Regions from separate parts of the Acinetobacter sp. ANC 4973 genome, predicted to be linked through region 1. Evidence: predicted binding sites of a transcription regulator. Region 1 holds the regulator's gene; each other region holds the start of a gene.

Region 1 (10,921 bases):
CTGGTCGGTGGAAAAGCCGTTCATATTGCCTTAAGTTCAGCAGATTTTTCGGTGGACTGGAATCAAGTGAAAGATGCCATCAATGACAAAACCCGAATGATCATTATCAATACTCCGCATAACCCAACGGGTGCAATTTGGTCACATCAAGACTGGTTAAATTTAATTGAATTGATGGGGGATAAAAACATTGTGTTGCTGTCCGATGAAGTCTATGAACATCTGATTTACGATGGTCAAAAACACTATTCAGCGCTGTCTTTTGCTGAATTGCGTGATCGCAGTATTGTGGTCGGTTCATTTGGAAAAACCTTCCATGTCACGGGATGGAAAACGGGGTATTGCATTGCGGCCCCTGAACTGACGAAAATGTTCAGACAGGTTTATCAATTTGCCAGTTTCTGCGCTGTCACGCCTGTGCAAATGGCACTAGCAACTTTTATGCAGCAACATACTGAACATATTGAAGAATTGGCAAGCTTTTATCAGCAAAAACGCGATCTGTTTAATTCAGGATTGAAAAATTCACGCTTTCAATTTACCCCATCGCAAGGCACCTATTTTCAGAACTTAAATTACAGTGCGATTCGCCCCGATTTAAATGATGTGGAGATGTGTACCTTTCTGGCCGAACAGCATGGCATTGTCGCCATTCCAATTTCGGTTTTTTATCAACAAGCGCCCGAAAATTTACGTTTAATCCGTTTTTGTTTTGCTAAAAAAGATGAAACGCTTGAACGTGCCGCTACCATTTTGTCAGCAGTTTAAATGCATTATTAGCTGATAAAATTTCGCCTTAGTTACCTAAAAGCTAAGGCTTTTTTTAACCAACTCAGGTAGTGTAAGTTTAAATCTGCAAAATGATAAAAATATATTTACAGGACGTTCAATGCCTAAAAACCAGCCGATGGTTAATCAACACAATTTATGGAAAACATTTTTTATTTTTCTCATGCCCTTGATTGCGACTAATATTCTGCAAAACCTGTCAGGGACTATTAATACCATTTTTGTCGGACAAATGATGGGGGTCAATGCGATTGCTGCCGTGGCGGTATTCTTCCCCATTTTATTTTTTCTGATGGCTTTTGTGATTGGACTTTCCGCAGGTGCAACGGTCTTGGTCGGACAAGCGTGGGGCGCACAAAATATTGAAAAAGTCCGCTGTGTCGTTGGTTCAACGCTGTTTATGACTTTAATTGGCGGCAGTGTGATTGCGTTATTAGGTGTAGTGTTTGCCAAACATATACTACTGGCTTTAGGCACAGACCCAGATGTGATGCATCTGTCCTTGCCCTATGTGCAGTGGATGCTGGCAGGAAGCCCACTGCTGTTTCTCTATATTATTTACACCTCTATTTTACGCGGTGTTGGTGACAGCACCACACCGTTGATTGTCTCAGGAATGACCATTTTAATTGGTTTATTAATTACCCCTGTGCTGATTGCAGGTTATTTTGGTTTCCCGAAAATGGGCATTATTGCCCCTGCTATTGCCACCATTGTTGGCTATTTTGCCGTATTGATTTTTTTGTTTGTGTACTTAAATAAAAAAGATCACCCACTCAAACCAGACCGTCTGCTATTGAGTCATATTCGCCATCATCCCGAACTGAGTAAAATCGTGCTGCGTTTAGGAATTCCAACAGGCATCCAAATGGTAACGACATCCGTTGCAGGTTTGGTGATTGTCGGCTTAGTCAATCATTATGGTTCAAATGCAACAGCAGCTTATGGTGCCGTCAATCAGGTGTTGAATTATATTCAATTCCCTGCCCTGTCTATTTCCATTGCGGCTTCAATTTTTGCAGCGCAAGCCATTGGCGCAGGAAAATCGGACTTACTCGCGCAAGTGACGCGTACCGCACTGAGTATGAATATTTTGGTTACGGGCACTTTGGTCACTTTAGCTTATCTATTCTCCAAATATTTAATGGCCTTGTTCATTACCGACCCTAATGTCGTGGCGCTGGGGCAACAGTTATTATTTATCGTGTTGTGGTCAATTCTATTCTTTGGTGCCAGTTCAATTTTTGCCTCAATCATGCGTGCCAGCGGGACGGTCACTGTACCCATGATCATTAACATCTTCGCTATTATTGCCATTGAAGTGCCATGTGCCTATTTATTTAGTCAATGGTGGGGATTACAAGGCATTTGGTATGCTTATGCTTTGGCATTTGTCTGCTTATGTATTCTGCAAGGTCTGTATTATCAATTGGTCTGGAAAAGAAAAACCATTCAAGCTTTGATTTAACGCCGAGATCAATCTGATTGAGATCATGTTTGAGATAACATCAGTATTTTTTATGCTGTTTGATTCTCAACAATCGCCCATTTTTGCTGTTTATTTTTAAACACCTAAAAATATTATGTATTTTATACTATTGTTTTAATTAATTTTTTTATCTGGCATAGATATTGAATATGCACTATTGAGAAAAATACAATCAATAGGATAGAACAATGTCAAAACGTCAAATTAAACTGGGTGCCTTCATTCCAACCACCTCACAACATGCCGCAGGTTGGCGTCATCCGGAGTCACGTCCGCAGGATCATTTAAGTCTAGATTATGCCATCGAACTGGCGCAAACCGCTGAAAAAGGTTTATTTGATGCCTATTTTCTAGCAGATGGTTTATCGGTGCGTTGGGGGTCTGCACAAGAAGGTGAATTGGGCTTAGGCGATAAAGGTGTCGGTTTTGAGCCAGTGACTTTATTTGCCGCACTTGCCACAGTGACTGGTTGCGCCTCTGCTTGAGTTAGGCTCATGGCTCTTGCCTCTGTAATTGTGTAATTGTGTGATTGTGTGATTGTGTGATTGTGTGATTGTGTGATTGTGTGATTGTGTGATTGTGTGATTGAAGAATCTTCTTGTAAAAAAGGTGAAATCTCTCTCATCTAAGTTTGCTCCCCCACTTTGGCAAAAGACATAAAGTTGACAATGTGCAACATGCCCAAACCTAGACCGAGCGACACACTTGCAGGCCATAACCAAAATGACTAACTTGCGATACTTAAACTCAGTAAGGCAAAACAAATCAAGGCTAAATTAAAAGGACTGAGCCCTGTAGAGTACAGAACTCAGTCCTTAAAAGCCGCTGAATCAAACCATCCAACTTTCGAAGGTCAGATCAATATTGCGGGTTTTCGAAGCGATTTTTTTATTTAAAACGCTTACTCCATGTCGTCGCCATCGCGGTTACTTTTTGATAACCGGTTGGTAAAACACGTTGAATTAAATCTAAGGTTTTTGCATCGTTACCAATCAATAAACGGCGCTTATCTTTTTGTACAGCCTCCAAAATTTGACGCGCTGCTTCTTCAGGTGGACAACGCAATAATTTATTGAAGGTCTTTGCCGATTTTTCAGGATTCATCCCGAGTGCTTTTAAGCTGTCATTCATTTTTGCGGCATTGGCAATATTGGTCCGAATGCCTCCCGGATGTACGCATAATGCGCTCACGCCACAATTTTCAATATCCAGTTCTTGACGTAATGATTCAGTAAAACCACGCACCGCAAACTTGGTCGCATTATAGGCAGACTGCGTCGGTTGCGCCGTTAAACCAAAAAGACTGGAAATATTAATCACATGCCCTTCACCCGATTTCTTGATCAGCGGTAAAAACTCTTTGGTGCCATAAACCACACCCCAAAAGTTAATATTCACAATCCACTCAAGTTCTTCATAAGAAGCCCCTTCAACGGTTGAACCCAGTGCGACCCCCGCATTGTTAAAAATCATGTTGACTGAACCATGATTCTGTACCGTATCAGCAGCCCAAAGCTTCATTGCATCACGGTCGGCAACATCTAACTTTTGCGTTGTGACACGAACATTACTTTTTTCTAGCAATTCAACGGTTTGTGCTAAACCTTGTGCATTAACATCACTCAATGACAAATGACACCCTTGTTTCGCCAAAAGAACAGCCAATTGCTGTCCAATGCCCGAACCTGCACCTGTAATTGCTGCAACTTTATTTTTAAAATTTTTCATGACTCATCCTTATTCAATTCTTTCTGCATCATCAAGCCAAACAGATTGGTTATTTTTTTACTGCAATGATGTACAGTTCATCCACCCAATATAATTTTGACAATACTCATTGTCAATATAATATTAGATCAACAACAGAATAAAGACCCTCCTTCGATTTCCAGCATAGGTCTACGCACAAATTATTGTTAACATAGGGCAAACCTTGATTGCATTTGGCACACGACTTTTATGACTGAACCACACGACCATCTCCAAGAAAAACAAAAGAAAACGTCAAAAACCAAAGAACGTCAATTTAAAGGCTTATCTTTAACTGAACGTAAACAAGCACGTCGTGAAAAACTGATTGAAGCGGGCATTGAAGCTTATGGTACACATGGTTTCTTTGCGGTTACGGTCAAAGATATTTGCAATCAAGCCAAGCTTACCGAGCGCTATTTTTATGAATCTTTTAAGAAAAGTGATGAACTTTTTCAAACTATCTTTTTAACCTTAATTGATCAATTACAACACAATGTGATGCAAGCCATCATGCAGGCATCCACCGATCCACGAAAAATGATTGAAGCAGGTTTAACCGCTTTACTCACCACATTAAGAGATAATCCACGAATGGCACGAATTATTTATATCGATGCCATGCTGGTTCAAGAACTGCATAATCAAGCCACCATTCATGAAACCATGTTACGCTTTGACCGTATGATTCAGGCCTTTGTCATGCTGATGATGCCGCATATTGATCGCTCAGAACGTGAAATTTCCTTCGTTGCTACGGGGCTGAATGGTTATGTGACTCAAATTGCGATTCGTTGGGTGGTCAGCGGCTTTAAACAATCGCTGGAAGATGTTTTATCATCGTGTAGTATCGTTTTTTTATCATTGCTGAATACTTTTTCAGAAAAAGGAAAAATATTAAAAAAAGAAAACCCATGATCATGAGCATATCAAAAAATATTCAAAGCTTTGAATTTGTTATATTTATATGACTGATTTATTTTAAAATCTTGATTTTATCAGATAAAAATTGTCACATTTATTTGCTAAAATGGGCAGAGTGCCCTTTTCTGCAATGATACTGTCATAATTAATCTTTGTAATAAGCCTGTCATAAATACAAAACGGTTCACCGTTAACATCAAATAGGATATTGCGTTGTGAAAGATGACTATATTTTAATCGTCGATGACGAACTTCCCATTCGAGAGATGATTCATACCTCTTTAGACATGGCAGGCTTTCAATGCTTACAAGCAGAAGATGCGAAACAAGCGCACCAAATGATTGTGGATCAACGTCCTGCACTTATTTTACTCGATTGGATGCTACCGGGTGGGATCAGTGGCGTTGACTTGTGTCGCCGCTTAAAACGTGACGAGACACTGACCGAAATTCCAGTGATTATGCTGACCGCACGCGGTGAAGAAGACCATAAAGTTCAAGGTCTCGATGCAGGTGCAGATGACTATATGACCAAGCCTTTTTCTACCCGAGAATTGGTTTCGCGTATTAAAGCGGTGTTACGTCGTGCCAATGCGCTAAGTGGCGAAAAAACCATTGATGCCAATGGTTTAATCCTTGACCCAGTGAGCCAACGTGTTAGTTTTGGTCAGAACATTTTAGAGATGGGTCCTACCGAGTATCGTTTATTGGCCTTCTTTATGACCCACCCAGAACGTGCGTATACACGCGCTCAATTGCTGGATCAAGTTTGGGGTGGTAACGTATATATTGAAGACCGTACCATTGACGTGCATATTCGACGTTTACGCAAAGTGCTCGAACCATATGCTGTAGACCGCTTTGTCCAAACGGTTCGTGGCACAGGTTATCGTTTTTCTACCCGCGCGGATATCGCTTTAGGTTAGCCGTTTTTTAGGTAAATTGTGTTTTATGTATGAACCGTACCCTGTCCCAGAATTGACACGAGAACATCAAAAATTTCGCTACAGCAGCTTATGGACTTTTGCGAAGCAAGATTTACGTCTACTCGCCTTTCTCCTGCTGATTGCCAGTTTTATTGGCATCGGGATTGGGTATTTTTGGATTTTAATTTTTATCGCTTTTAGCATCTTTTTTGTCCTGCAATTACGTTCATTGTATTTGGTCAATGAATGGATTTCTAATCGTCCTTATGATGTACCGCCTAATTTAGACGGCATTTGGGGTGCATTACTATTTAATGTTTATCGTGCACAGCGCCAAGAACGTATTGTACAAGCAGAAATGGTCGGCTTAATTGATCGTGCTCAATCCTCACTGGTGGCATTAGCAGAAGCCGTGGTGTTAATTGACGAATCACACCAAATTGAATGGTGGAATCCAGCAGCAGAAAAATTGCTGGGGATTCAACCTCTAGACCGTAGGCGTAATATTTTAACGATTCTACGTCAGCCTAATTTTATTGAATATTTTAATCATATTGACCAAGCACCTGACGGCTTAAAAATGAAATCTTCAGCTTTTGAAGATCATTATGTGCAAGTTAAAATGACCCGTTTTGGTGGAGAAAGTCGCTTATTGGTGGCATATGACGTGACGCGTATGCATAACCTAGAACAAATGCGTAAGGACTTTGTCGATAATATTTCCCATGAATTACGCACGCCACTGACTGTACTGAGTGGTTATATTGAAACTTTTACCGATCAAGAAGATTTAAACCCGCGCTGGAAACGTGCCTTTGACCAAATGCAGGCACAAACCAAACGGATGAATGCCTTGGTCAATGACTTACTGTTGCTTTCACGTTTAGAAAGCAACAAACAAATTGCCAAAAATCAGATTATTGAAATGCCCAGTCTGATGAATCAATTATTTGATGATGCGCAAGCCTATAACGTTGATTATGGGCATACACTGAACCTCGAAATTGATAGTCATTGTGACCTGATTGGTTCGGATATGGAACTTGCCAGTGCGTTTAGCAACCTCATTACCAATGCCATTAAATACACCCCCAAAGGGGGCACTATTACCATGGGCTGGCACGATGACGGAGTACAAGGGTATTTTACCGTTGAAGATACTGGCATTGGCATTGACCCCAAACATTTACCCCGTTTAACCGAACGTTTCTATCGTGTCGATAGCGCACGTAGCCGTCAAACTGGGGGAACAGGTTTAGGTCTAGCAATTGTCAAGCATGTGCTCATGCAACACGGCGCACACTTAGAAATTGAATCGAAAGAAAATCAAGGTTCAACCTTTAAAGTGGTGTTCCCGAAAGAACGTCTCTACCATATGAGCTAACGATATCAGCACTTTATAGTGCCTGTTTTTTAAACTTAGTATCAATAATAGACTTCTTTTACAAGTCGTTTCTTGATCAAAATGAGTAGTTCGTAAAGCCAAAATTTAAAACAAATTTTAACAGGTATTGAATTCATGAGTGTGGCATGGATGCCACACGTTTCCCATCCTTGCGCTGCATTTTAAAGCAGTGCTTAAAACTGGCTCAGGATGTCGTGTATGGGAAACAAAAGGTTTTTCTTGCGTAGCAGTGCTCCTCATTTTGACCTTTCAAAAGTAGAAATACTGCCTACGCAAAGGCATAAAAATTGAATTCATCAAGTGAGGTAGTGCTGATTTTAAAAAATCAAATATTGAACATTTTTTGATTTATACAAACTATCTAATTTAAGCTAAATTTTGCTCTTTCAAGCGTGCACGTTGAAACGCTGGACGTTGCGCAATACGTTGTAGATATGCCTTGATATTTGGATAAGAACCCGTTGTTCTGGATTGAATCGCTTCTAATGGAAACCACATTTGAACATCTGCAAAAGAAAATGTACCAGCAAAATATTCATGCTTGGATAAATAATCTTCCAAATATTCAATATGATCTTTTAAACGAGGACGAATAAATCCAGTCTTGACCCCGACTGTTATTTTTTCTGCAATCGGCTTAATCAACCACGGCACATGTTTGGGTACATTATTCATCACCAGCTGCATCACCAATAAAGGCATTAACGAACCTTCCGCATAATGCATCCAATAACGATACTGCTGCTGTTCTGCTTTATGCTGCGGTTTAAACTGCTGGTGCACATCATAGCTTTCTTGCAAATACTGTAAAATAACCGCAGATTCCGCAATGGTTTGATCATCGTCGGTTAATACTGGTGCTTTCGCCAAAGGATGCACCAATTTTAATTCAGGGGGTGCAGCAAAAGTCGGTAAGCGCTGATAAAACTGCACTTGATAATCAAGTTCCAATTCCTCTAAAGCCCATAAAATTCGAAAAGAACGCGACTGATCTAAGTGGTGTAATGTAATCATTTTTTGACCTCTATTTTTATGCTTTGACTATACGCATCGCTCTAAAAAAATGACACCCTGCTTTACACAAAATGTCATAACTATCGGGTCATTCAACAAGTACGGTCTTTATCTCTACACTACGCAACAAGGTTTTGGTCACAGGCGTTTTACTGCTAATCTCTAAAACTTTTTGCTTCAGTTCCTCCGATAGCGGCTGTGCAAAAGATAAACGACGTTCAATCCATTCTTTGCCTTCTTTATTGGCATAAAAGTCAGCTTCAACCGAAAACTCACCCAACTCAAGCCCTTTATGGCTGGCGTACATGCTTAGCGTGATCATGGTACAAGAAATCAGGCCAGAACAAATCAAATCATAAGGTGCAGGCCCTTGATCTTGTCCACCAAAAGACTCAGGTTTATCGGTGATAAATTGGTGTGTGCCACTTCTCACCTCACCCGACCAAGGTTCAGCAAGCGTTCGTACTTCAGCATTTGCAATAATTGCCATAATCATGAATCCTCTATTTTGTTTTTATCGCGATGCACGCATTTTATCTGGGAAGGCAGGTGCTTCTAATCTTGGACCTGGATAATCCGCAATATCACCAAAGCGTTGATCTTGATTAATCCATTGATCTCGGGCAAGGCTCAGTTCTTCCGGCGTACGTCCGACAAAATTCCACCATAGCAATATCGGTGACTCAAACGGTTCGCCGCCTAACAATAAAATACGACTGCCAGCATGCAACTGAATTTCAATTTCAGCCAGACCGGGCTCTAACACCACCATATTGTCTTCAGTCAATTCATGACCATTCACCACAGCCGTCCCATCCAAAGCCATAAAACCATGTTCAAAGGTTGGATTGAGTTGAAGTCGCGTGGTGGTCGATTCTTTTGCGGTTAAATCGACACCGAGTAATTCGGTATGCACCGCAACAGGAGATTTGGTTTTTAAAAACTCACCAACCAAAATGGTGAATTCCACCTGATCTTTTTCGACTACGGGAAGTTCTGGATAATGGTCAAAACGCGGTGCCATATTTATTTTATCATCAGGCAATGCAATCCAAAGCTGAGCAGCATGCATATGGGTTTCCGTTTCTGGCGCAACTTCAGTATGTGAAATACCATAACCTGCGGTCATCAAATTGACCTGCTTCGGGCGAATCAATTGTTTGGTGCCTAAGCTATCGGTATGCATCATGGTGCCTTCAATCATCCAAGTGAAGGTTTGTAAACCCATATGCGGATGTGGGCCAACATCTAAACCATCACCTTGAGGAAAAGTGACTGGCCCTGCATGATCTAGAAAGCACCATGCGCCAATTAAGCGTTTGTGGCGACTGGGCAATGCACGTTTAATGACGGTTCCCTGCCCAATTTCTGCACTACGCAAAGGGAATTCCTGAATAAATTGATTCACGTATTTTTCACAATCGTCTGAGTTAGAAAGCTCTATATAGTTACTATTGGTCATATTCTTATCCTAAGTCTTACGGACTAAACCGTGCTTTTAATGTCTTCATCTATTCTTATCATCATATAGACTCTTACACACTCAGCCTATAAGTCAGTTAATACGCTGAATACTATGTATAGGACAATATCATTTTTGAAACTTTTCTTGATGAGCAATCCTTTGCTGATTGATCTAATTGAATATTAATCTCTTATTCATATGAATTTTATACATATAAAAAAAATTGTCACAATTGCACTAACCGTTCAGTATTTATCTTATATACAAGTTTTATTCTTCAGCATATGATTCTTTACGTACACCCCATACAGGGCTGATTTAAATGTTTAGGAGAGATCAAAAAAGCTCTCGTGACAAAAATGATAAAAATAGTCATCATTTTAAAACACCTAGAGAAAAAAAATTTAACCATGAAACTGCTTATATTTTACCTGAGCAAGTGTGTAGTGCTGAAAATCGAAAAATAATAGAACAAGCATTAGATGCTCCAATCACGCGTATTCCAATACAATTTCAGCAATATTACTTAAACTATCAAAATAAACACCAACGACAATTTTTAAAATACGTTAATTACATTGGTCAACTTACATTTTTAATCTATTTTTTTGTAGATTGGTTCTTATTACCTGAAATCGTTATGATTTCTGCTATAGCGCGGCTCAGTTTGGTACTAGGCGCAATACTCATCAATATCTTCTTCTTCCGTTACTGTAAAAATATTAATATTTTAGACAGTTTACTGCCTATTTATGTCGCAATAGCCGCGGTCGTCTGGTTAGGACTGTTGTATTTATCACAGAGTCCACTCGTTCACACCTATATCTATGCTTCTGTTATTTTTATTTTATTGGGCAATTTATGCATACAGGTCTCCTTTCGATATTCCATATTTACCTCTTTACTCACTAGTGGAATTATTTTAGGAGGAGTATTTAACTTAGTCAGTTTTCAGGAAGCTATCCTATTTTCATTCACATATACCCCTGTTTTATTACTCAGCATGTATATCAGTTGGAATAATACTTTAAATTCAAAACGGAATTTTTTACGGGTTTTATTAAATGATTGGAATTATTACGCTTTATGTCAACTTGCTCATACAGATGAACTAACCCAACTCAATAATCGTAGACAATTTATGCAGATGGCTGAAAAGA
Region 2 (10,921 bases), on a different contig from region 1:
AGTGGATATGGTATTTAGCAGCCAAGAAAAGAAAAAATTAGATATTACTCGAAATACAATTAAAATTTTAAATGTGGAATCATCGAAAGGCTTGGAGTTTCCATATGTGTTTTTTATTGGTTTAGATCATATGCCACGTTTAGAAAGTGATAGCCGTGATTTAGATTCTGAGAAAAAGTTAGCATTTGTTGGGATGACGCGTGCACAATTGCAATTGTTTATTTTAGGACGTGAAGATAAGGGCTTTTTAGCTGAAGTAAAGCAGTTGCATGCAGAAGCAAAAAAATTATTAGAACCTGAGCAAGTACCTTTGACTGAGGATTTAGAAGATAGTTCTATGATTGGAAAAGTATGGACAGAAGATGAAGAAGTTAAAATGATTGATGCGTTTATGATTGAAAAACTATCAATTAAAGCAATAGCACAGCTACATCAGCGTAAAGAAGGCGGTATTCGTTCACGTTTGAAAAAGCTACGTTTAATCGACTAACTTGTTTAAGTTCAAGATGTAAATTAAACATCTTTAAGATAAGCACAGATTTTATTGTATCCCAAAGAGGGAGGTACTTTTTTTAGAATACATGAGTCTGATTCAAACTTGTTGTTATGCATCATGGCAGTAAAGAATGAGATGAGACATAGTATCTATATACAATACATGGCATGTTTCTGTCGCGGTTTAAAGTCGAATAAAATAAGGCAAGATTGAGAGCAGTATACCTATAGATGTCAACATTGCTGTATTTTCAATGAAGTAGGGAAAGATCATCAGCACTAAACCACAGACCAAAGGCACAGTCACTTTTTGTTTTTTACCATAAATAAAATAGCCCAAACCTATAGAACTAAAAAGAACGCCGAGCAAAAGTTGAGTAGTGTTCATCTTTATTATGCTTATGTGGAATTGGGCTTATTATAAAGTAGAAGATTAAATTTAGCTTAAATGATGATGCTTTTTAGGGTAAATATAAAATCAATAACTGTTGATTCATTTTGAATATGATCGCCTCAAAATAATATAAAAAAGATATGCTTAATATTGAAGGAACGTTTGTCTTATTAAAATTTGACATGGTTAAATTGAAATAGAGGAAAGAAAACATGAGTGCAATTTTAGCTGTAGCACAGCGTGGCGAAGTTATTTTAACTTTAAAAGCTGCATCAGTTGTAGAGTCGGAATTGAATAGTTCATGGTTAAATGAACTAGCCACAGCCATGCAAGCCACCATGCTTGAACGTAATGGTGTCGGTATTGCAGCGCCACAAGTGTATGTATCTAAACGCATTATTATCGTGGCTTCACGGCCAAATTTACGTTATCCCGATGCACCCGAAATGGATGCTGTGGTGATGGTCAATCCTGAAATTTTAGAACAGTCTGAAAGTACCATTTTAGGTGAAGAAGGCTGTTTAAGTGTGCCTAATGAGCGTGGGCAAGTGGCTCGGTCGGAAATGATTAAGCTGAGATATTTGACGTTACAAGGTGAGTCAGTTGAAGCCGTATTTCATGGTTTTCCTGCACGGATTGTTCAGCATGAAGTTGATCATTTGAATGGGGTGTTGTTTGTGGAGAAAGTTTAAAAATTATTTTTTTAGAATATTAGGGGAAATTTTAGAACCCTATTTTTTCAAAATAGGGTTAGAGAAGATAGTTCATACTAAATCATTATGAACTCAGATTTTATTCTAGATCCTTTAATTGTTTAATACGTTCTTGTGTTAAATCAGCATTACATGAAAGTGTAATAAGTTTTGAACCTGCGCCTTGAGCTTGTGTGGCAAAGTAAGCGACGAGTTCATCACAGTGTGTGTTTTTATAGTTTAGCCATGATTTTTGTGAATTTTCTAAAGCCTTTTGACCCGTGGTATCTAAAGACTTATAAAGTTTTTGATAACTTTTGTTCAGTTTAGTTTTGTCTATCTTGAGCTGTTGCTCATAGCAATCAATGCTCTCATAAACATTCGCATTTTTACATTCTGCAAAGGTAAAGTTTGAATATAAAATTAAAATAAGAAAAGAAACACTTTTATTCATTATTAGTTTTAACCATTAAATATTGTATTCAAGATTTTACTAAAAAAATTAGTATTTCGTAATGTTAAAGCCCTACATTTAATAGATCTCTTTCATAAATCAAAACATAAACCTCTTTTTGTTGATTATCTGTACCGTAAAATTCGCAGCATTCAGGTATGAAATATATCGGCTTAAAAAAGATTTTTGACACACAGTATTAATGGTTGAGCAGCATAAAACAACATGTTCCAGAGAAAGGCAGAGCATCTAAGTTAAGCTTGGAGGATCAAATTTTTCTCTGTTTGAGTTATTTGAGAGAATATCGAACTTTGTTTCTGTCGCTACGAGTTACGATGTTTCAGAGCCGATAGTTTCAAGAATTGTGCGTCATGTCGAAGACTGCCCGATTCAGTCTAATCTGTTTAATTTACCGAAGAATTTACCTAAAGGTAAAGGTATTGACTGGAATATTGTGATCGTGGATGCAACAGAAATTCCAATTCAAAGTCCTAAAAAACAGAAAAAAGCTAGCTGCAAGAAAAAGACACATACCTTTAAAGTACAGGTTATCGTTCACTACAAAACTTAGAAAATTCTGAGTTTATGTACCGGTCGAGGTGCTGTGCATGATTTCGGGCTATTCAAATGAAATTTAAATCAGATCCCTTTCGGGGCTTTTGTCCTTACAGATAAAGGTCATCAGGGAATGTATGCTGTGTATCCGAATAGCTTATTGCCGTTAAAATCCAAAAGACACTGTAAATTGGATACTGAGCTCAACATCTATAATCAAGAAATCAATAAAAGAAGAATAGGTATTGAGCATGTATTTGGCAGTCTGAAAACCTTCAAAACCCTTGCTGAGCATTATCTAAATAGAGGTAAAAGACTCAGTTTGAGATTCAATTTAATCGCTGGAATCTGCAACTTGAAGTTGAGTAAAAAATGATTTATGAAAGCGGTCTATTAATACAAAAATGAGTAAATTAATCCCTCCCAACCTCCCTTTGAAAAAGGGAGGAGCTGTCACGTAATTCGTTGGATACGCAAAAGTTCCCCTTTTTTATAAAGAAGGGTCAGGGGATTTACTTAAATATCAATCGAATCATCCAAGTTTGGCATCAACCAACGCTTCGCTTCATCCATAGACCAGCCTTTACGCTCTGCATAACTATCTAACTGATCCTGTGCAATCTTACCGACATTAAAGTATTCAGATTGTGGGTTGCTGTAATAGAAACCACTTACGCTTGAAGGAGGCCACATCGCAAAACTAGTGGTTAATTGGGTGCCAATCTTATCGGTAGAACCCAACCAGTCAAACAAAACTGCTTTTTCAGAATGTTCAGGACAAGCAGGGTAACCCGGTGCAGGTCGAATCCCGACATACTTTTCTTTAATCAAGTCTTCATTTGACAGTTGCTCAGAGGCTTGGTAGCCCCAGAACTCTTTACGAATACGCTCATGTAAATGCTCAGCAAAGGCTTCGGCAAAACGGTCACCTAAAGATTGCGCCAAAATAGCAGAATAGTCATCGCCTTTGGCTTTGTATTCATGGGCCATTTCTTCTGCACCAAAAATTGATACAGTGAAACCACCGAGGTAATCTTCAATGTTTGTCTCTTCAGGCGCAATAAAGTCCGCCAATGATAAGTTTGGTTTCTTAGAGACCTTATCTGACTGCTGACGAGTATGTTCAAACTGATGCGTTGCCGTTTGATTTTCATCATAAATGGAAACCGTGTCTGCACCTGTGCGTTTAGCCGAAGCGATATTAAAGACGGCACGAGCATCAAAACGCTTATTCTCTACAATATCTTTTAACATCAGTTGGGCTTGTTCATACAAATCTGTTGCCGCTTCACCGACAATTTCATCAGTCAAGATAGCAGGGAACTTGCCAGCCAAACTCCAAGAAATAAAGAATGGTGTCCAGTCAAAATAGGGCACTAAGGTTTCAAGTGGATAATTCTTCAGGACTTGGCTGCCGATAAAATTTGGTTTAGGTGGAACATAGTTGTCCCAGTCAACGCTTAAACCATTTTTAATTGATTCTGCATAAGATAATTTTGCAGCTTTAGGCTGTTTGTTGGCAATACGTTCACGAACTTTTTCATATTCAGCACGATGCTCTGCAACAAAAGCAGGTTTCATTTCTTTCGATAGCAATGTTGTTGCAACGCCTACCGCACGTGAAGCATCGGCGACATAAATCACCGCATCATTAGAATATTGCGGATCAATTTTTACCGCAGTATGCGCTTTAGATGTTGTTGCACCACCAATCAATAGTGGAATATTAAAGCCTTTACGCTGCATTTCTTTGGCAACAAAAACCATTTCATCCAACGATGGTGTGATCAAACCTGACAGACCAATGATGTCACATTTTTCATCAATGGCCGTTTGTAAGATTTTTTCCGCAGGCACCATCACGCCAAGGTCAACAATGTCATAGCCATTACAACCCAGTACAACACCTACAATGTTTTTACCAATGTCATGAACGTCACCTTTTACGGTGGCCATTAGGATTTTACCTTTCGAGTGGCTACCTGATTTTTCAGCTTCGATGTATGGGTTTAACCATGCTACGGCTTGCTTCATCACACGAGCCGATTTTACCACTTGCGGTAAAAACATTTTACCCGAACCAAATAAGTCACCAACCACGTTCATGCCATCCATGAGCGGGCCTTCAATTACATCTAAAGGTCGAGTAGATTTTAAACGGGCTTCTTCGGTATCGACATCAATAAATGCAGTAATACCTTTAACCAGCGCATGTTCAAGACGTTTTTCTACAGGTTGATCACGCCATTCTAAGTTTTCAACTTGTTTTTGTGCAGCACTTTGACCACGGTACTGTTCTGCAACTTCAAGTAGTTTTTCAGTTGCATCCTGACCGCTTTCACCTTGATTCAGGTTGCGAACAACATCTTCAACTGCATCTTTGAGTTCTTTGGGAATATCATCGTAAATTGCCATTTGGCCTGCATTTACAATGCCCATGGTCATGCCTTGTTTAATGGCATAATACAAGAACACCGAGTGAATCGCCTCACGTACAGGTTCATTGCCACGGAATGAGAATGATACGTTCGAAACACCACCTGAAATCATGGCATGGGGAAGATTTTGTTTAATCCAACCTGTCGCTTCAATGAAATCAACCGCGTAGTTATTGTGTTCTTCAATACCCGTTGCCACAGCAAACACGTTCGGGTCAAAAATGATGTCTTCAGCAGGGAAGCCCACATCATTAACCAATACATCATACGAGCGTTTACAGATTTCACGCTTACGTGCCGCAGTATCAGCTTGTCCGGCCTCATCGAAGGCCATGACAATAATAGCAGCACCGTATTGACGGCATAAACGTGCTTTATGTACAAACTCGTCATAACCTTCTTTTAAGGAAATCGAGTTAACAATCGGTTTGCCTTGTACGCATTTTAAGCCGGCTTCAATGATTTCCCATTTTGATGAGTCAATCATGATCGGTACTTTGGAAATTTCAGGCTCGGACGCGACTAAATTTAGGAAATGCACCATCGCACCTTGCGAATCGAGCATGCCTTCATCCATGTTAATGTCGATGACTTGTGCGCCTGAAACCACTTGTTGTAGTGCAACATCAAGTGCTTCAGCAAAATTTTCTTCACGAATTAAACGTAAGAATTTTTTTGAACCTGTAACGTTGGTTCGTTCACCGACATTTACAAACAGTGAATCATCATAAATATTAAAAGCTTCTAAACCACTTAAACGACAGGCAGGTTTAATCTCTGGGATTTGACGTGGCTTAATATCTTTAACTGCATTGTAAATAGCACGAATATGGTCAGGCGTAGTACCACAGCAGCCGCCAGTAATATTAATCAAACCACTCATCGCAAATTCTTTTAAAAATGCTGCGGTTTCTTCTGGTGTTTCGTCATAACCACCAAAAGCATTGGGTAAGCCTGCATTGGGATGGGCTGAAACGAAAGTATCTGCAATATCCGCTACAGTTTTTACATGCGGGCGCATGGCATCTGCACCCAGCGCACAGTTAAAACCTATCGAAAGTAAATCGCCATGACGTACCGAGTTCCAGAATGCTTCAGCAGTTTGGCCCGTTAAGGTACGACCTGAAGCATCGGTAATGGTGCCTGAAATCATCAGGGGTAATTCACGACCAATTTGATTGAAGACTTCTTTCACGGCAAAAATTGCAGCTTTACAGTTAAGTGTATCGAAAACAGTTTCAATCAGAATGATGTCAGAGCCACCCTCAATTAAGGCATGTGTGGCTTGAATATAATTTTCTTTGAGTTCATCAAAAGTGACATTACGAAAAGCAGGGTCATTTACATTGGGTGAAATTGAACAGGTACGTGATGTTGGTCCAAGTACACCTGCGACAAAACGAGGTTTATCAGGGGTTGAATATTTTTTACAGGCTTCTTTGGCAATACGTGCCGCTTCAAAGTTAATCTCATGAACCAAATCTTCCATGTGGTAATCCGACATGGAAACACGCGTACCATTGAAACTGTTGGTTTCAATAATGTCTGCACCTGCATCTAGATAGTCTTCGTGAATACCTTGAATAATATGCGGTTGCGTCAGCACTAAAAGGTCGTTATTGCCTTTTAAGTCAGAGGCCCAGTCAGCAAAACGCTCACCCCTATAATCTGCTTCTTCTAATTGATGGCGTTGAATCATGGTGCCCATAGCACCATCAATAATCAGGATGCGTTTGGTGAGAAGCTCTTTTAGGGTGGCAAGCGTGGACATAAATAACCCCAATCCGATGGAATACAAAATGGGCATGATTTTAGCAGAATTACACTACATTTGAGGAATATTCAGCCGACTTAGTAAGACACAGTTTTTAAATAACCCTATTTGTGCTGAATTTTTCATCGAATTGAAATATGGCTCAGCTATGATCTGAGTCCAGATAAGAAAAAAATTGAGTGATGAACGGAATTAGAAAGATTTTTTATGCAGTGATCCAAATATTTTGAAATATTGCGGCGCAATTTATTTTGAGCTTCAAAGATTGCAAAATGATGGATTTAAAAGAATTTAGCTCCCTAAAATAAAGCGGGAGTGATTTAAATTAGCTCAATTGTTAAAATTTGGCTTTATATGGCACCTCTTTGTCATATAATTGTCACAATTAAATTGAACAATAAGGGGATTTTATTATCCCCTTGAACCGTCTGCATGAATTCTAATATTCCTCCCGTCCAAGATCAGGTGCAATCCGTGCCACAGAAATCGACGAATGTGCATGTTGCCACACCGAAATTTTTTATGCCGGTGTTTTTAACGGTTATTATTTCTACTTTGGTGTACATCGGCTTTCAACTTGCAGCTGATTTGTCACATGTTCCAACTTTAAGTTTATATTCCGTTATTCTTTTAGCCACTGCACTTTTGATTGCCTTAGGCTTTGAATTTGTTAATGGTTTTCATGACACTGCCAATGCGGTTGCTACAGTCATTTATACCAATGCTTTATCTGCACCTGTTGCTGTGATGTGGGCAGGCTTTTGTAATTTTCTTGGTGTAATGGTTGCAAGTGGTGCTGTTGCTTACGGCATCATTGCTTTATTGCCTGTCGAGTTGATTATGAATGTCAGCTCTGGGGCAGGTTTTGCCATGGTTTTTGCCATGCTCATCGCCGCTATTCTTTGGAACTTAGGGACTTGGTTCTTGGGTATTCCAGCGTCAAGTTCACATACCTTAATCGGTTCGATTTTAGGTGTGGGAATTATGAACTACATCTTGCATGCCGGTAGTGGTGCCAGCGGTGTAGATATGGACCAAGTGATGAAAGTCGGCAAAGCCTTGCTGTTTTCACCTTTAATTGGTTTTGCTTTTGCTGCGGTCGTATTCTTGTTAGTGAAAAAAGTTTTCAAAAAACAAGTCGAACTTTTTCAACCGCCTGAAGGTAATAAGCCACCACCGCCTTTAATTCGTGCCATCTTAATTTTTACCTGTACCGGTGTCAGTTTTGCACATGGTTCAAACGATGGTCAAAAAGGTATGGGCTTAATTATGCTCATTCTGATTGGTGTTGTACCGCTAGCGTATTCGTTGAATAAAAACTTAGATACTCAACATATTCAGTCATTTGATCAATTATCAAATCAAACTGCGACTGTTATGTACGCCAATCATAGCAATATTTCGGATACTCAAGCACGTGAAGTCTTGACGTCATACATTCAAACCAAAGAAATGAATAAAGACGTCATTCCTGCTCTAGCAAGCTTAACGGATCATTTGGGTGATCGTGTAGCTCAGTATCGTGATTTAAAAGATATTCCTGAAGCAGATACATCTATTATTCGCAATGACATGTATTTAAGTAGCACTGCATTTAAGCGTTTAGATAAAAATAAACAGTTACCTGCAATGTCGGAAGCACAAAGCAAAGTGGTTAAAGAGTACCGCTCTAACTTAGACTCGTTCTTACAATATATTCCGACTTGGGTGAAAGTTGCAGTTGCACTGGCACTTGGTTTAGGCACCATGGTGGGCTGGAAGCGTATTGTGGTGACAGTGGGTGAGCGTATTGGTAAAAACCATATGACTTATGGTCAGGGCATGTCGGCTGAACTTGTGGCAATGACCACCATTGCAGCGGCAGATGGTTTTGGTATGCCAGTTTCAACCACACACGTTTTGAACAGTGCGGTTGCGGGTACTATGGTTGCCAATAAATCAGGCTTAAACTTTGCAACAGTGAAAACCATTCTTTCTGCATGGGTCTTTACTTTACCAGCAACGATTTGTTTATCTGGTGGTTTGTATTGGTTGTTCTTACAGTTTGTTTAAACAAGCTATATGAAATAAAAAACGCTGCAATTGCAGCGTTTTTTATTGGTTTTTTGATATGGTCTGACTTTTACAGACGCTTAGAAGAGAGTAGATAAACTACCTATGGTGAATAGTCATCTTGTATTAAAGCCAAAACTGAGTTTCAGCTTTAATCGGTTAAAGATAAAAATTACTTCTTAAATAATCCGTATATTTTCTTCATCGGTAATTTATCATTGGCAAAGCCATAGATTGCTGCAAAAGGCAGAGCGGTACGTGCTAAATAAGCCACACGCCATAAACCACCATGGTTTGCACCTTTCATCATTAATTCTAAAGGATGGGCCAAAGGGGTTTCTGGATTGGCAACCGAGTCAGGATTGCGTAAGTCATGAACCCATAATGCTGCCATAAGCGCATTGGTGGTTTCTGGACTAAATGATTCAACATCAAACAGACTGGCACCATTAAATGCAGCTTTTAATAACGGATTTTTAGTCACCGAATGGGTTGTGGTCGAGGGTGCAATATTAATACTGACACGTTGTCCAGAGTGACGAGCTAAAGTTGCACGCCACTGTTGAATGCGTTTTGCCAAAGCATAGTTGGGGCCTTGTTCTACCACCAAACAATCGGCAATACCATATTCCTTGCCATTATCAGAAGAAATTAATGTTTTTAGATTTTCTTTGAAGAAATGCTGACCCGAAACAGTGGAAATACTTTTGCTAATAATTTGCTGGGTTTTAGAACGTTGTTGGAACTTCTCATGTGACGCCTCTACCACCTCTTTAGGAACGGCATAGACATCGGTTGGCGTACACATAAACATTAAACTGGTGTCAGCCTTTCGCTCACTCACGTACTGCATAATACTGTCCATGGCCATAGAGACACGAACATGTTTTTCACCATCTAAATAAGCAATCGCTGCTAGATCAAGCTGATGTTCACTTTGAGTCAGCCAGTGTGCAATTTCTGGTGTTTGAGTCAGTAAATCAGCCCCTAATTTTTTTTTCAGCGTAGCAGTTGGGGTGTTTTCATCTAGCTTTTCTGCGCAGGGTGCATATAGTGTTGCATTGCCTTGTTGAATCGTCTTTAAAATTTTGTCCCAAACACGGCTATTGGGTAAATCGACAGCCACGATGTTGGCTTTCCATTTAGATAACCACGTAAGGGGGCCTGCTTCAGAGCCTGCACCAAATAAGACCATGGTACGGTCAGAAAGATTGAACCATTCAGGATGGGCCTGTGCTGCACGTAAAGCATCTGCATGGCTAAGCTCAATAATTCCTGCATCTTGCCATGTTTGAATTTGGTCTAATAAGGCCTGACCTTGCAATTTTTGTCCTTTATAAGGTACATACCATTCAGGTGCAGCATGACTTTCACCTTTAAGCTGAACGGTATGCAAATTTGCTGTATCGACATCATTCATGATGTCTTTGAGTAAATAGCGTTGACCATTGCGATAAAAATCAAAGCTATGTTGGGCCTTGTGTAAGCCTTGTTTTGCGATGGTAATCGGATTTTTGGTGCTACGAATACCGTGTTCAACCAAAGCTTTAAAATAGATAGGATAATTTTTACGCCAATTTTTTTCTGTGAGTGCATCCATTGATGATTTATTGTCAACAATAGAAAGGGCTTCAGCAATAATTTCTTTACCTGTCTGGGATGTGCTGGCTTTATTGCTGGCTGGATTGATTGGAAATTGAAGACCATCTAATGAAGTAGACATGCAAAATATCTCGTTTTTTTGATTGTTAATATACAGATGTCTACATTATCTATGCCAAATTGATTTATGGGGTAGCATTTAATGACAAAATTGTGTAAATCTTTTTTAAAATAATTTTTTTTACAATGATTTTAGCGTCTTGAGAAAGAAGGGCAACAGCGCTTTAAGCTTTAAATCCACCATCTTAAAAGCTCAGTGTATTTGGCACGACGTTCAGAGCTTTTTAAGCATGCCGTGATCAAATTTAATGACATAATCAGAATTTGATTTTACTCTAAAAAGGACGCTGAATTTTAACGTCCTTGAGTATTGATAAATGAAGCATAAATTTTAGAAAGGAAGTT
Region 3 (10,921 bases), on a different contig from region 1:
AACGTGGTTCAGCATTTGGCTATAACAATCTTGTTGTAGACATGCTTGGCTTCGATCACATGAAAGAAATGAATGTCCCTGTGTTTTTTGATGTGACCCATGCGCTGCAAACCCCCGGTGGTCGAGCGGATTCGGCAGGCGGTCGTCGTGCGCAAATCACGACACTTGCACGCGCAGGTATGGCGACAGGTTTGGCTGGTTTGTTCCTAGAGGCACATCCAGATCCAGAACATGCAAAATGTGACGGCCCATGTGCACTTCGTATGTCACAACTTGAGCCGTTCTTGGCGCAATTAAAAGAATTGGATACCTTAGTTAAAGGTTTCAAAAAGTTAGATACTCATTGATGCTCTAATAAGAGCATCTAGTTATTCAATCAACTGAGGAATTGTTCATGAGTCAAATCGTTGACATTCGTGCACGTGAAATTTTGGACTCTCGTGGTAACCCAACCATCGAAGCAGACGTTATCTTAGCATCTGGCGTAGTTGGCCGTGCATGTGCACCATCTGGTGCTTCAACTGGTTCTCGTGAAGCTTTAGAACTTCGTGACGGCGACAAAGCACGTTACTTAGGTAAAGGTGTTCGCACTGCAGTAAACAACGTAAATACGTTGATTCGTGATCTTTTAATCGGTACTTCTGTATTTGAGCAAAAAGAAATCGACCAAAAGATGATTGATCTTGATGGTACTGAAAACAAAGAAAAATTGGGTGCAAATGCAACTTTAGCTGTTTCTTTAGCTGTTGCGCGTGCTGCGGCTGACGAAAAGAAAATTCCTTTGTTCCAATATATCGCGGACTTACGTGGTCAAACGATTTTGACTATGCCTGTACCAATGATGAACATCATCAATGGTGGTTCACATGCAGATAATAATGTTGATATTCAAGAGTTTATGATTGAGCCAGTAGGCTTTACTTCATTCTCTGAAGCATTACGTGCGGGTGCTGAAATCTTCCATTCTCTAAAATCAGTTTTAAACAAAAAAGGTTTAAACACTGCTGTAGGTGATGAAGGTGGTTTTGCACCGAACTTGCGTTCAAACGAAGAAGCAATCACTGTTATTCTTGAAGCTATTGGTCAAACAGGTTACAAAGCTGGTTCTGACATTATGCTTGCGCTTGACTGTGCATCTTCAGAATTCTACAAAAATGGTCAATACATCCTTGCAGGTGAAGGCAATAAAGCATTCACAAGCAACCAGTTCTCTGACTATTTAGCGGGTCTTGTAAACCAATATCCAATTATCTCAATTGAAGATGGTTTGGATGAGTCGGATTGGGAAGGTTGGTCTTACTTGACATCTATCCTTGGTGACAAAATCCAGTTGGTGGGTGATGACTTGTTCGTTACAAACCCAAAAATCCTTCAGCGTGGTATTAATGAGAAAGTAGGTAACTCTATTTTAATCAAATACAACCAAATTGGTACGTTGACCGAAACTTTAGATGCAATTTATCTTGCGAAAGCAAATGGTTACTCTACAGTAATTTCACACCGTTCAGGCGAAACTGAAGATTCTACGATTGCAGATCTTGCTGTGGGTACTGCGGCTGGTCAAATCAAGACAGGTTCACTGTGCCGTTCTGATCGTGTTGCAAAATATAACCAATTACTTCGTATTGAAGAGTTGACTCATGCAGCATATCGCGGTAAAGCTGAATTCAAAGGTTTGAACTAAGCGACTGAATGCTATTTATGTTAAGTATATTTAACTCCGCTGCGAGTAAAGTATTATTGGGCCTTGCGATCATTTTGATCGCAGGGTTTCAGTACTTATTCTGGTTTGGCGAAGGTGGTTATCATGATCATCAAAAATTAGCCCAAAAAATTCAACAACAAACAGAAATAAATACGGAATTAAAAGAACGTAATCGTGTTCTGGCTGCTGAAGTGTATGATTTAAAAAATGGTATTGAAGCGATTGAAGAGCATGCACGTTTAGATTTAGGTTTGGTTAAGCCAAATGAAACGTTTGTGCAAATGAGCATGATTGGAACGCAGTATAAGCCGATTTATATTGATCCAAATGCAAAAATAGATTTAAGAACCAATGAAGATGGCCAAGAAGAAGTGCCTGTAAATGCGCCATAAAATTTGGGCGGTTATTCCTGCTGCAGGTTCTGGAAGTCGTTTTTCTAAAACTGAACTTAAACAGTATCAAATGATTCAAGGTCAGACTGTATTAGAACATACTGTGAGTCGTTTGAATCAATTGCCTATATTGGGTTATGTGTTGGCGATAAGTGAAGATGATTCAGTTGCTAAAACATTAAATTTTGTTCAGTTGGATAAAGCTCATTTTTGTGTGGGCGGTGCAGAGCGTGTTCATTCTGTGCTGAATGCATTGACTTATTTGAGTCGAATAGCTTCAGCTGATGATTTGGTTTTTGTACATGATGCTGCACGTCCATGCGTTACTCAAGAGTGTTTGAATCGTTTGGTGCATACGGCTATTCAAGAGGATTGTAGTGCAATTTTAGCCATTCCAGTCCGTGATACTTTAAAATTTGTGGCACAGCACGATAATATTGATACGACTGTGAGTCGCGATCATTTATGGCAAGCACAGACTCCGCAACTTTCAAAGTTAGGCATGTTGAAGTATGCCATTGAGAAAGCATTGCAGGATGGTATTACGATTACGGATGAAGCCAGTGCTTTAGAGCATATAGGTGAAACGGTGAAAGTGGTACAAGGTCGTTCAGATAATATTAAAATTACTTATGCTGATGATTTAGAACTGGCTAAATTAATTTTAGCTTCACAAAAATAAAATAAAAAATGGCGCCAGATGTATTATCTCTGGGGCTTTAAATTTATACTTTGCCATCTCATCTACACATTCAAATATTTCAAATGATACCATCACCTCAGTATCGTTTTTTACGTCACTCTTTACGTGATGGTAGAAGCATTAAAAATGATTCATCTAAATGGAAAAAATGGCATTTAGACCCTTGGTTATTATGCTTTTTAGTTCTGAATGCGGCCTTGGGTTTGATGGTTATTTATAGTGCATCAGCTCAAGATTCACAAATGGTTCTTCGTCAAGCCATTAGTTTTGGTGTTGGTTTCATCGCCCTGTTTATCTGCGCGCAAATTCCACCAAAAGTTTATCAAGCGGTTAGCCCTTATTTTTATATATTTGCCCTTTTTATGCTGGTGATGGTACTGGTCATTGGTGAAACTCGTATGGGGGCAAAAAGGTGGATTAGTCTACCGGGAATTGGCAGCATGCAACCCAGTGAATTTATGAAGTTTGCAATGCCTTTGATGATGGCATGGTATTTTTCGCGTCGTCCATTTCCACCTAAGTTCTTAGATATTATTATCGCTTTAGTGCTGATGATCATTCCTTTTGTATTGGTAGCTTTGCAGCCTGACTTGAATATTGGTTTGATCATTCCGGGCATCTTTGTTTTATTTTTAAGTGGTATGTCTTGGAAATTGATTGTGGGTGCGCTTTCGGCATTTGCGGTTGCAGCACCTGCACTTTGGATGTTTGTGTTGCAAGAGTATCAAAAAAAGCGTGTGTTGACTTTGTTTGACCCAGAATCTGATGCTTTGGGGGCAGGTTGGAATATTATTCAATCCAAAATTGCAATTGGCTCTGGCGGCTTAACAGGTAAAGGCTACCTTGAGGGAACGCAATCACACTTAGGTTACTTGCCTGAACATCATACCGATTTTATTATGTCGACTTATGCAGAAGAGTTCGGTTTTATTGGGGTGTTTCTGTTAATTAGTTTATTTGCTGCCATTATTATTCGTTGTTTAATGATCGGAATGAATAGCTTTCATAACTTTGGGCGTTTATTTGCGGGTGCGATTGGGCTGACTTTCTTCTTTTTTGTGTTCTTAAGTTCAGGAATGGTGAGTGGTATTCTTCCTGTGACAGGTGATCCATTACCATTGATGAGTTATGGTGGAACCGCTGTAATTTCCATGCTTGCCAGTATGGGGATTGTGATGTCGATTCATAGTCACCGTTAATGAAGCAATAATCGTGTTAAAAAAGCCCTTAATAAATTAAGGGCTTTTTGATTTTAAGCGAGGAGCCAAGTGTAGTAGCCCCAAAGCATGAGTGGCCATGCAATGAAAGGGCTAAATAACCATTTCCATAACCAAAACTTTGGAATAAAACCGACACCGTGAATAAAACCACCTGAAATACCAATCATAATAAACATCATGGCACGATGGCTGTATTCACCATTGGCATCCAGCATTGCAGCAGGATGGATGAGTAAAATAGCAGCAAGAGGCAATGCCAACAAAAATGAGAGGGCCATTGCAAATTTATTCGGCTTTTTTTCTGTTGTTGTCACTGCCACTTCCGTCATTTTCTATTCCTCATCTAAATCTTGATTGTGTTCAATGTAAAGAGCACTGAGTACACCTGCAAAACACGCCATCAAGATGCCAAGAATCCAAGCGAAATACCACATAACTATTCTCCTTATTTCTTGTAGACACAACCTTAATAAAGGCTGTGTGAGTTATCTTGAACGTGTTTATTGGTAATGACACCCCACATCTTATAGTAGCACCAAGTGGTGTAAACTATAATGAGTGGGACAAAAATACCCGCGACAACAGTCATCACAGTAAGTGTATTTTGACTTGAAACAGCATCCCACATGGTCAAACTTACGGTTGGATTAATGCTTGATGGCATGAGGAATGGGAATAGTGCAAAACCAGCCGTTAAGATGGAACCTGTTACGGCTAAAGTGGAGCCTGTAAAGCTAAGACCCGCTTTATTTTTACCAGCAGCCAAGACAATCAGTAATCCACCCAAAACTGCAGCAATTGGAGCAAGCATAGTGATTGGATAGGTTGAATAGTTGTTCATCCAACCGTGGTTGCCATTGGTGAGTACTTCTTTTGCTAATGGGTTGGCTACACCATTGGTATCAAAAGGTTGTACTAATGTATAGCCTTCAATACCACCGAAGTATAACCATGCACCTGCGCCTAAGAAGCAAACTAAGTATACGATGCCCATAATTTGAGTTGCTTTTGCAGAGCGTTGACGCAAAACACCATCGGTACGAAGCATGAGCCATGCACCACCATGCGCACACAGCATAGATAAGCTGACTAAACCACAAACTAGAGCAAATGGATTGAGTAGGGCAAAGAAGCTGCCTGTGTAGGTTGAACGGACGGTTTCATCTAATGTAAAAGGTACGCCAAGGAACATGTTGCCAAACGCGACACCAAACACTAAAGCAGGAACTGCACCACCAACAGCTAAACCCCAATCCCAAGACGTACGCCATTGTGTATTTTGCAGTTTAGAGCGGTAATCAAAGCCTACAGGTCTTAAAAATAAAGCAAATAAGACCAGTAATAGTGCCCAGTACATGCCCGAGAAAGCAGTGGCATAAACCATTGGCCAAGCAGCAAATAGTGCTCCACCAGCGGTCACGAACCAAACTTGGTTGCCTTCCCAGTGTGGTGCAATCGTATTGATTGCAGCACGACGTTCATCATCTGTTTTTCCTACAAATGGCATGAGTGCCATTGAGCCCATATCAAAACCATCTGTAAGTGCAAAACCAATCAGTAAGACACCAACCAATACCCACCAGATGATTTTGAGAAGTTCATATTCGATCATGATTGAGGCTCCTCAACTTTAGCGTGATTTGCATTATCTTTTGCTGCTAATTTCTCGAAATGATATTTACCTGTGTGTAACGAACTTGGACCTAAACGAGAGAATTTGATCATCAAGTACATCTCAATAATAAGAAGTACTGTATAGAATGCTGCAAGTGCAATGATTGAACCCCAAACATCGCCAGTACTTAATGAAGAAGTTGAGAGATGTGTAGGTAAAACTTCACCAATCGTCCAAGGTTGACGACCTACTTCAGCAACATACCAACCCGTTTGCGCTGCAACCCATGGTAAAGGGAGAGCAAATAGAGCGAATTTAAGTAACCACGGTTTGCTTTCTGCATTGCGTTTTGCTACAGCAAAAGTTGCAAGGGCAAATAACAACAACATTAAGAAACCAGAGGCCACCATGGCACGGAAAGCCCAGAATAAACTTGGAACATGTGGAATGGTGTCTAAAGCGGCTGCTTTAATATTTGCTTCAGTCGCATCAACCACATTTGGTGTGTATTTTTTAAGAAGTAAGCCATAGCCTAAGTCTTTTTGAGATTGTTCAAATGCTGTTTTTAGTTCCGCTGATTGATCACCGGCACGAAGTTTTTCTAATTGTGCATAAGCAACCATACCATTACGGATACGTGCTTCATGCTGAATAACGAGGTCTTTGATGCCCGTTACTTCTTTTGTTGTAGAACGAGTTGCGATAATTCCCATGAGATAAGGGATTTTGACTGCATAGTCCGTAGTCATGGTTTCTTTATTTGGAATACCAAATAAAGTAAATGGTGCTGGTGCAGGATGGGTATCCCATTCCGCTTCAATTGCTGCAAGTTTAGTTTTTTGCACATCACCGATCTCATAACCAGACTCGTCACCTAGTAGAATCACCGATAGTGTAGATGCTAGACCAAAGATCGCCGCAATTGCGAATGAACGACGGGCAAAAGGTAAATCACGTTTTTTCAATAAGTAGAAACTTGAAATCGCAAGTACAAAAATAGCACCCGTTACATAACCCGCTGAAACGGTATGTACAAACTTAACTTGAGCGACTGGGTTAAAAATCAAGGCACCAAAGTCAACTAACTCCATACGCATGGTTTGATAGTTAAATGCTGAACCGACTGGATTCTGCATCCAACCATTGGCGACTAAAATCCATAGTGCAGACAGATTGGAGCCAATAGCAACCAGCCAAGTGACCGCTAAATGTTGAGCTTTAGAAAGTCGATCCCATCCGAAGAAGAATAAACCAATAAAAGTGGACTCCAAAAAGAATGCCATCAGGCCTTCAATTGCAAGTGGAGCACCAAAAATATCACCCACATAATGTGAATAATATGCCCAGTTTGTACCAAACTGGAATTCCATGGTTAAGCCAGTGGTAACCCCTAAAGCGAAGTTAATACCGAAGAGTTTTCCCCAAAATTTAGTCATGTCTCTATAAATTTCTTTACCAGAAATCACATACGTGGTTTCCATAATGGCAAGAATAAAAGCCAGACCTAAAGTCAGTGGAACAAAAATAAAATGATACATCGCGGTCATCGCAAATTGGAACCGCGAAAGATCGACCACGCTTTCAGAAATCATCAACGTGTCTCCTTGATTTGGGAAGGGCTGCCAGCAATATGCTCGGCAACTTGATTGTCAAAATTTTTAGGAATGGTCGGAGCATCGAACCAGATATGTTTGATTGTTAGTAAGAGAACGATCTTAATTATTAATATGATCGTGATTTCTCGCACTAATTTTTGATTGAAATCTTTGGGGATTAAGCTCATCTACATAAGCCTATTTTGAAACATAAGATCTATTATTAACAAAACAATAATAAAAATAAATAGCTGGAACACTTAAAATAAAAATATATTATTTAACTTAATTTAAACAACAACTTAAAAAACAGGTTAAACAAAAATTAAACTAATATTTCAGGATTTTAAAGTTGAGTAAAATGCTTTGTATTGGTTTTTTGTAAAACCAACGAAAATGCTTTAGTATTATTTTAAAGTTGACTAAAACAGTTGTGTATTATTAAAAACTGGTATTTAAGATAATGTTTATCAAATGAGATTGATTTTTATTTTAATTAGAATTTTGCATTTAAGCATAACAATAATGATGGAGATATTTTTAAAACAGTCGATTTTTTGCGGCATTTGGTGTGATTTTGTGAAATAAAAAAGACCACCTTTTAGGTGGTCTTTTTTAATTCATTTGAACTTAGAATTTGATTTCCATGCCTAAACCATAAACATTTTCGTCAGCATTTGGAATTGCAGCAGCAGCTCCAGCGCTTGTACGTTTGTTGTCCCACTCGCGTTGTACTGCACTCGCGAATAATTTTGTTTGGCTGTTTAATTTATAATCTGCACCAATACCCCATTGTTTTGCAGAGGTATCGCCCGTTACTGTAGCTGTAGTCCAGTCAGTGTCAGCTTCTTGATATTGAGCTTTAAAAGACCAAGGTGTATTTCCAAGCTTGTACGTTGCTGAAATTAACCATGCATTTTCTTCTACATTACGATAGGTTTCAGTACCTAAATAATCAGAGACTTCAGCAGTTTGCCACATCGCACCTAAAAATAAGCCTGTCGCACCAATTTTACCTAGGTCGAAAGAAGCACCTACACGGATTGCGTCAGCAGGAGCATTTGAAATGCCAACAGCCGCGAAGTCACCTATAGATTTGAAGTTTCCTGAAATAACACCTTCTAAGCCGAGGTCTTTATTGGCATATGAAAGTGAAGTGGAGATACCATCGCCAATGCTGTCACGAGCACCGTCAGTATAAGTTACTGTACTGCTGGTAGATTCACCTTGTTGAGCTTGAAGAGCAAATACTAATCCACCCATCAGTTTAGGATCGGTTTCAATCCCAATGACATTTTCTACACGTTCTTCACCATACATCATTTCTTTGATGTCGGCATGTGCATAGTCATTAAATACGTCACGGTATCCATTAGCAGCATCTTTAAATGGTGTATCCATGATACCTGCTTTTAAGGTTCCTAGATTAGCCCACTTTAAACCAGCGAAAATATTACGTTTTTTAAATACGTCATCACCGCCATCTACATCAATTTCCCATTCAGCTTGGTAAACTGCTGAGAGTTTCTCAGTTAGTTTCTCTTCCCCTTTAACACCAAGGCGTGAAGCATTTGAATTGACTTCTACTTTGTCATCTTTTCCATCATCGTAGCTGTCGACACTTACATTCACTTTACCGTACAAAGTTGGTGCTGCTTGCGCTGCACTTAAGCTTAAAGTTGTAACTGCTGCAGCGAGAAGCAATTTTTTCATTGAGATTTCTCCAAAACACTGTTCTTAATGGCGATAGCCTTGCTTGACTCTTTTTTTAGTTTGCTTAAGTACAAAAAGTTACAGAAGCTAACCAACTTGCTAAGCAGTATCTGTAATGGATATGACAGTGCGGTGAAGAAAAAATGACAGTTTGGTGACGTATTAAGGTTTTTTTATTTGGATCTAATATTTTTTATTATTATGGACTTATAAAAAATGGAGCCTAAACTCCATTTTATTTTAGATGATTTAAATTAAAGTGCGGCTTTAATTTTTTCAGCCAAGACCTTAATTTTTTCTTGATCACCCATGTGTAAAGCATGTTTACCTAATTCATGTACTGACGTTGGAATTAAGTGGAAATGCACATGCGGTACGGTTTGACCTGCTGCGGCACCTGAAAGTTGCATGAGGACAACACCTTTGATATCCAATGCTTTTTCCATAGCTTGTGCAATTTTTTGCACAATTTGAATGGTGTAAGCAGCAGCTTCTGGTGCGAGGTCAAGCAGTGTTACAGCTGGCGTTTTAGGGATAACCAACGTATGGCCTTCAGCTTGTGGCATGATGTCCATAAACGCAACAACTTGATCATCTTCATAAACTTTAATGGCAGGAAGTTCATTGCGGATAATGCGTGCAAAAATATTTTGATCATCGTAAAGCATGTCTAATCCTTAAAAGTAATTGTCTGCTGTAATTATTTACAGTTCAATTCTTTCTGACGATCTTTGATGGCGTCAAGTCGTTGTTGCTCTTTTTCTGAAAATTTTGGTTTAGTTGTATAGCAATTATCATTATTGCCAAACCTCGCCTTAGCTTCCGGATCTTTAAAGCAGAAACCTTTAGATGCATAAATGACATCATGGTCATTTTTCAATTGTTGACACTCTTGCTCGGCACTTGCTGCAAAGGTATTTGCCCCGATGAAGGTTGCAAGGCTTGCAAACATTGCAACTGTAAACTTAGTCATGAGAGTTTCCTCAGGTTTAACATTGTGTAAAGCACATCATCACAATATTAGGTTTAGTTATCATTATTCAATGGCGAGTTATTACTCAAGTGTAATTTTACTCCATGATTCATACATTTTTACAGCACTGGAAAAGTCACTGTCTTTTTCTGATAAATCGCTAGAAGCTTGAATTAAACTTTGAGTTAAAGCAATGACAGGCGCAGAGAGCTTCGCTTCACGAACCAAGTCTAATGCAATACCTGTATCTTTGGCTAATAATGGCAGCGCAAAGGTCAGTGGAAAACTACGGTTTAAAATGCGTTGCGGTAAAACTGTTTCGGTCACACCACTTTTTCCGCTTGAGGCATTAATACAATCAAGGGCTTCATGCAGGTTGACACCGTGGGCTTTGAGGGCAGTAAAGCCTTCTGCAACAGAACACAAATTTACGGCCAAAAGCATGTTATTTACAGCTTTAACTGAAAACCCTGCACCAGAACCCCCCACATGTTTAATCAGTTTACCAAAAGCTTGCATCGCAGGTAGAGCTTTTTCAAAAGCAGCCGATTCGCCACCAACCATAACCGTTAAAGTTGCTGTTTCTGCACCAATGGTTTGCCCACTAACAGGTGCATCAAGAAAGTCGATATTGTGTAATTTTAATTGTGTTGCTAGATTTTTGGCAGATTCAGGTACACCACTGGTGCAGTCGACCCAGATGGAACCTGATTTGATTTTGACAGTGGCAATCAGTTCTTCAACGTCTTTGCTGGTCGGTAAGCAAGAAAAAATAACATCGGCTTGAACGGCTTGCTCAAGTTCTACGGCTTGGGTGCCATATTCAGTTGCATGTTGCTTGGCTTTTTCAAAATTCCGATTCCATACATATACCGTATCAAAATGTTGAGGTAAATGTGCCGCCATGCGGTAACCCATAGCACCTAGGCCGATAAATGCAACTGACTGAATCATGGTATATCCTTTATATTTTGCTCGATCTCTGTTTTAGCCAAGTGGTCATCA

What was found. The regulator PhoB, encoded in region 1, activates phosphate uptake and scavenging genes when phosphate is short. The targets are predictions, from matches to a motif close to TGTCATNAANCTGTCATAA.
Region 2: B9T30_RS09385 (inorganic phosphate transporter) is a predicted target of PhoB. The motif match lies at 7,169-7,187, and genes of this name have one in related genera.
Region 3: B9T30_RS15165 (porin) is a predicted target of PhoB. The motif match lies at 9,085-9,103, and genes of this name have one in related genera.

What each region holds. Positions count from the first base shown of each region.
Region 1 is NZ_NEGM01000003.1:218,025-228,945, forward strand. It holds gene B9T30_RS05705 (methionine aminotransferase) at 1-768, shown strand, start outside; gene B9T30_RS05710 (MATE family efflux transporter) at 890-2,257, shown strand; gene B9T30_RS05715 (LLM class flavin-dependent oxidoreductase) at 2,467-2,763, shown strand; gene B9T30_RS05720 (SDR family NAD(P)-dependent oxidoreductase) at 3,167-4,006, opposite strand; gene B9T30_RS05725 (TetR/AcrR family transcriptional regulator) at 4,238-4,945, shown strand; gene phoB (phosphate regulon transcriptional regulator PhoB) at 5,167-5,877, shown strand; gene phoR (phosphate regulon sensor histidine kinase PhoR) at 5,903-7,261, shown strand; gene B9T30_RS05740 (glutathione S-transferase) at 7,649-8,296, opposite strand; gene B9T30_RS05745 (OsmC family protein) at 8,385-8,786, opposite strand; gene B9T30_RS05750 (pirin family protein) at 8,811-9,758, opposite strand; gene B9T30_RS05755 (GGDEF domain-containing protein) at 10,084-10,921, shown strand, end outside.
Region 2 is NZ_NEGM01000006.1:34,005-44,925, reverse strand. It holds gene B9T30_RS09420 (DEAD/DEAH box helicase) at 1-490, shown strand, start outside; gene B9T30_RS09415 (amino acid transport protein) at 680-883, opposite strand; gene def (peptide deformylase) at 1,102-1,581, shown strand; gene B9T30_RS09405 (lysozyme inhibitor LprI family protein) at 1,682-2,035, opposite strand; gene B9T30_RS16345 (transposase) at 2,400-2,606, shown strand; gene B9T30_RS16555 (transposase family protein) at 2,679-2,966, shown strand; gene metH (methionine synthase) at 3,107-6,799, opposite strand; gene B9T30_RS09385 (inorganic phosphate transporter) at 7,235-8,854, shown strand; gene B9T30_RS09380 (hypothetical protein) at 9,027-10,577, opposite strand; gene B9T30_RS09375 (rhomboid family intramembrane serine protease) at 10,908-10,921, opposite strand, start outside.
Region 3 is NZ_NEGM01000021.1:3,044-13,964, forward strand. It holds gene kdsA (3-deoxy-8-phosphooctulonate synthase) at 1-347, shown strand, start outside; gene eno (phosphopyruvate hydratase) at 395-1,684, shown strand; gene ftsB (cell division protein FtsB) at 1,702-2,097, shown strand; gene ispD (2-C-methyl-D-erythritol 4-phosphate cytidylyltransferase) at 2,087-2,779, shown strand; gene rodA (rod shape-determining protein RodA) at 2,863-3,999, shown strand; gene B9T30_RS15140 (cyd operon YbgE family protein) at 4,053-4,349, opposite strand; gene cydX (cytochrome bd-I oxidase subunit CydX) at 4,353-4,454, opposite strand; gene cydB (cytochrome d ubiquinol oxidase subunit II) at 4,487-5,632, opposite strand; gene B9T30_RS15155 (cytochrome ubiquinol oxidase subunit I) at 5,629-7,227, opposite strand; gene cydP (cytochrome oxidase putative small subunit CydP) at 7,227-7,418, opposite strand; gene B9T30_RS15165 (porin) at 7,861-8,943, opposite strand; gene B9T30_RS15170 (HIT family protein) at 9,198-9,611, opposite strand; gene B9T30_RS15175 (YARHG domain-containing protein) at 9,644-9,916, opposite strand; gene B9T30_RS15180 (NAD(P)-dependent oxidoreductase) at 9,998-10,870, opposite strand; gene B9T30_RS15185 (alpha/beta fold hydrolase) at 10,881-10,921, opposite strand, start outside.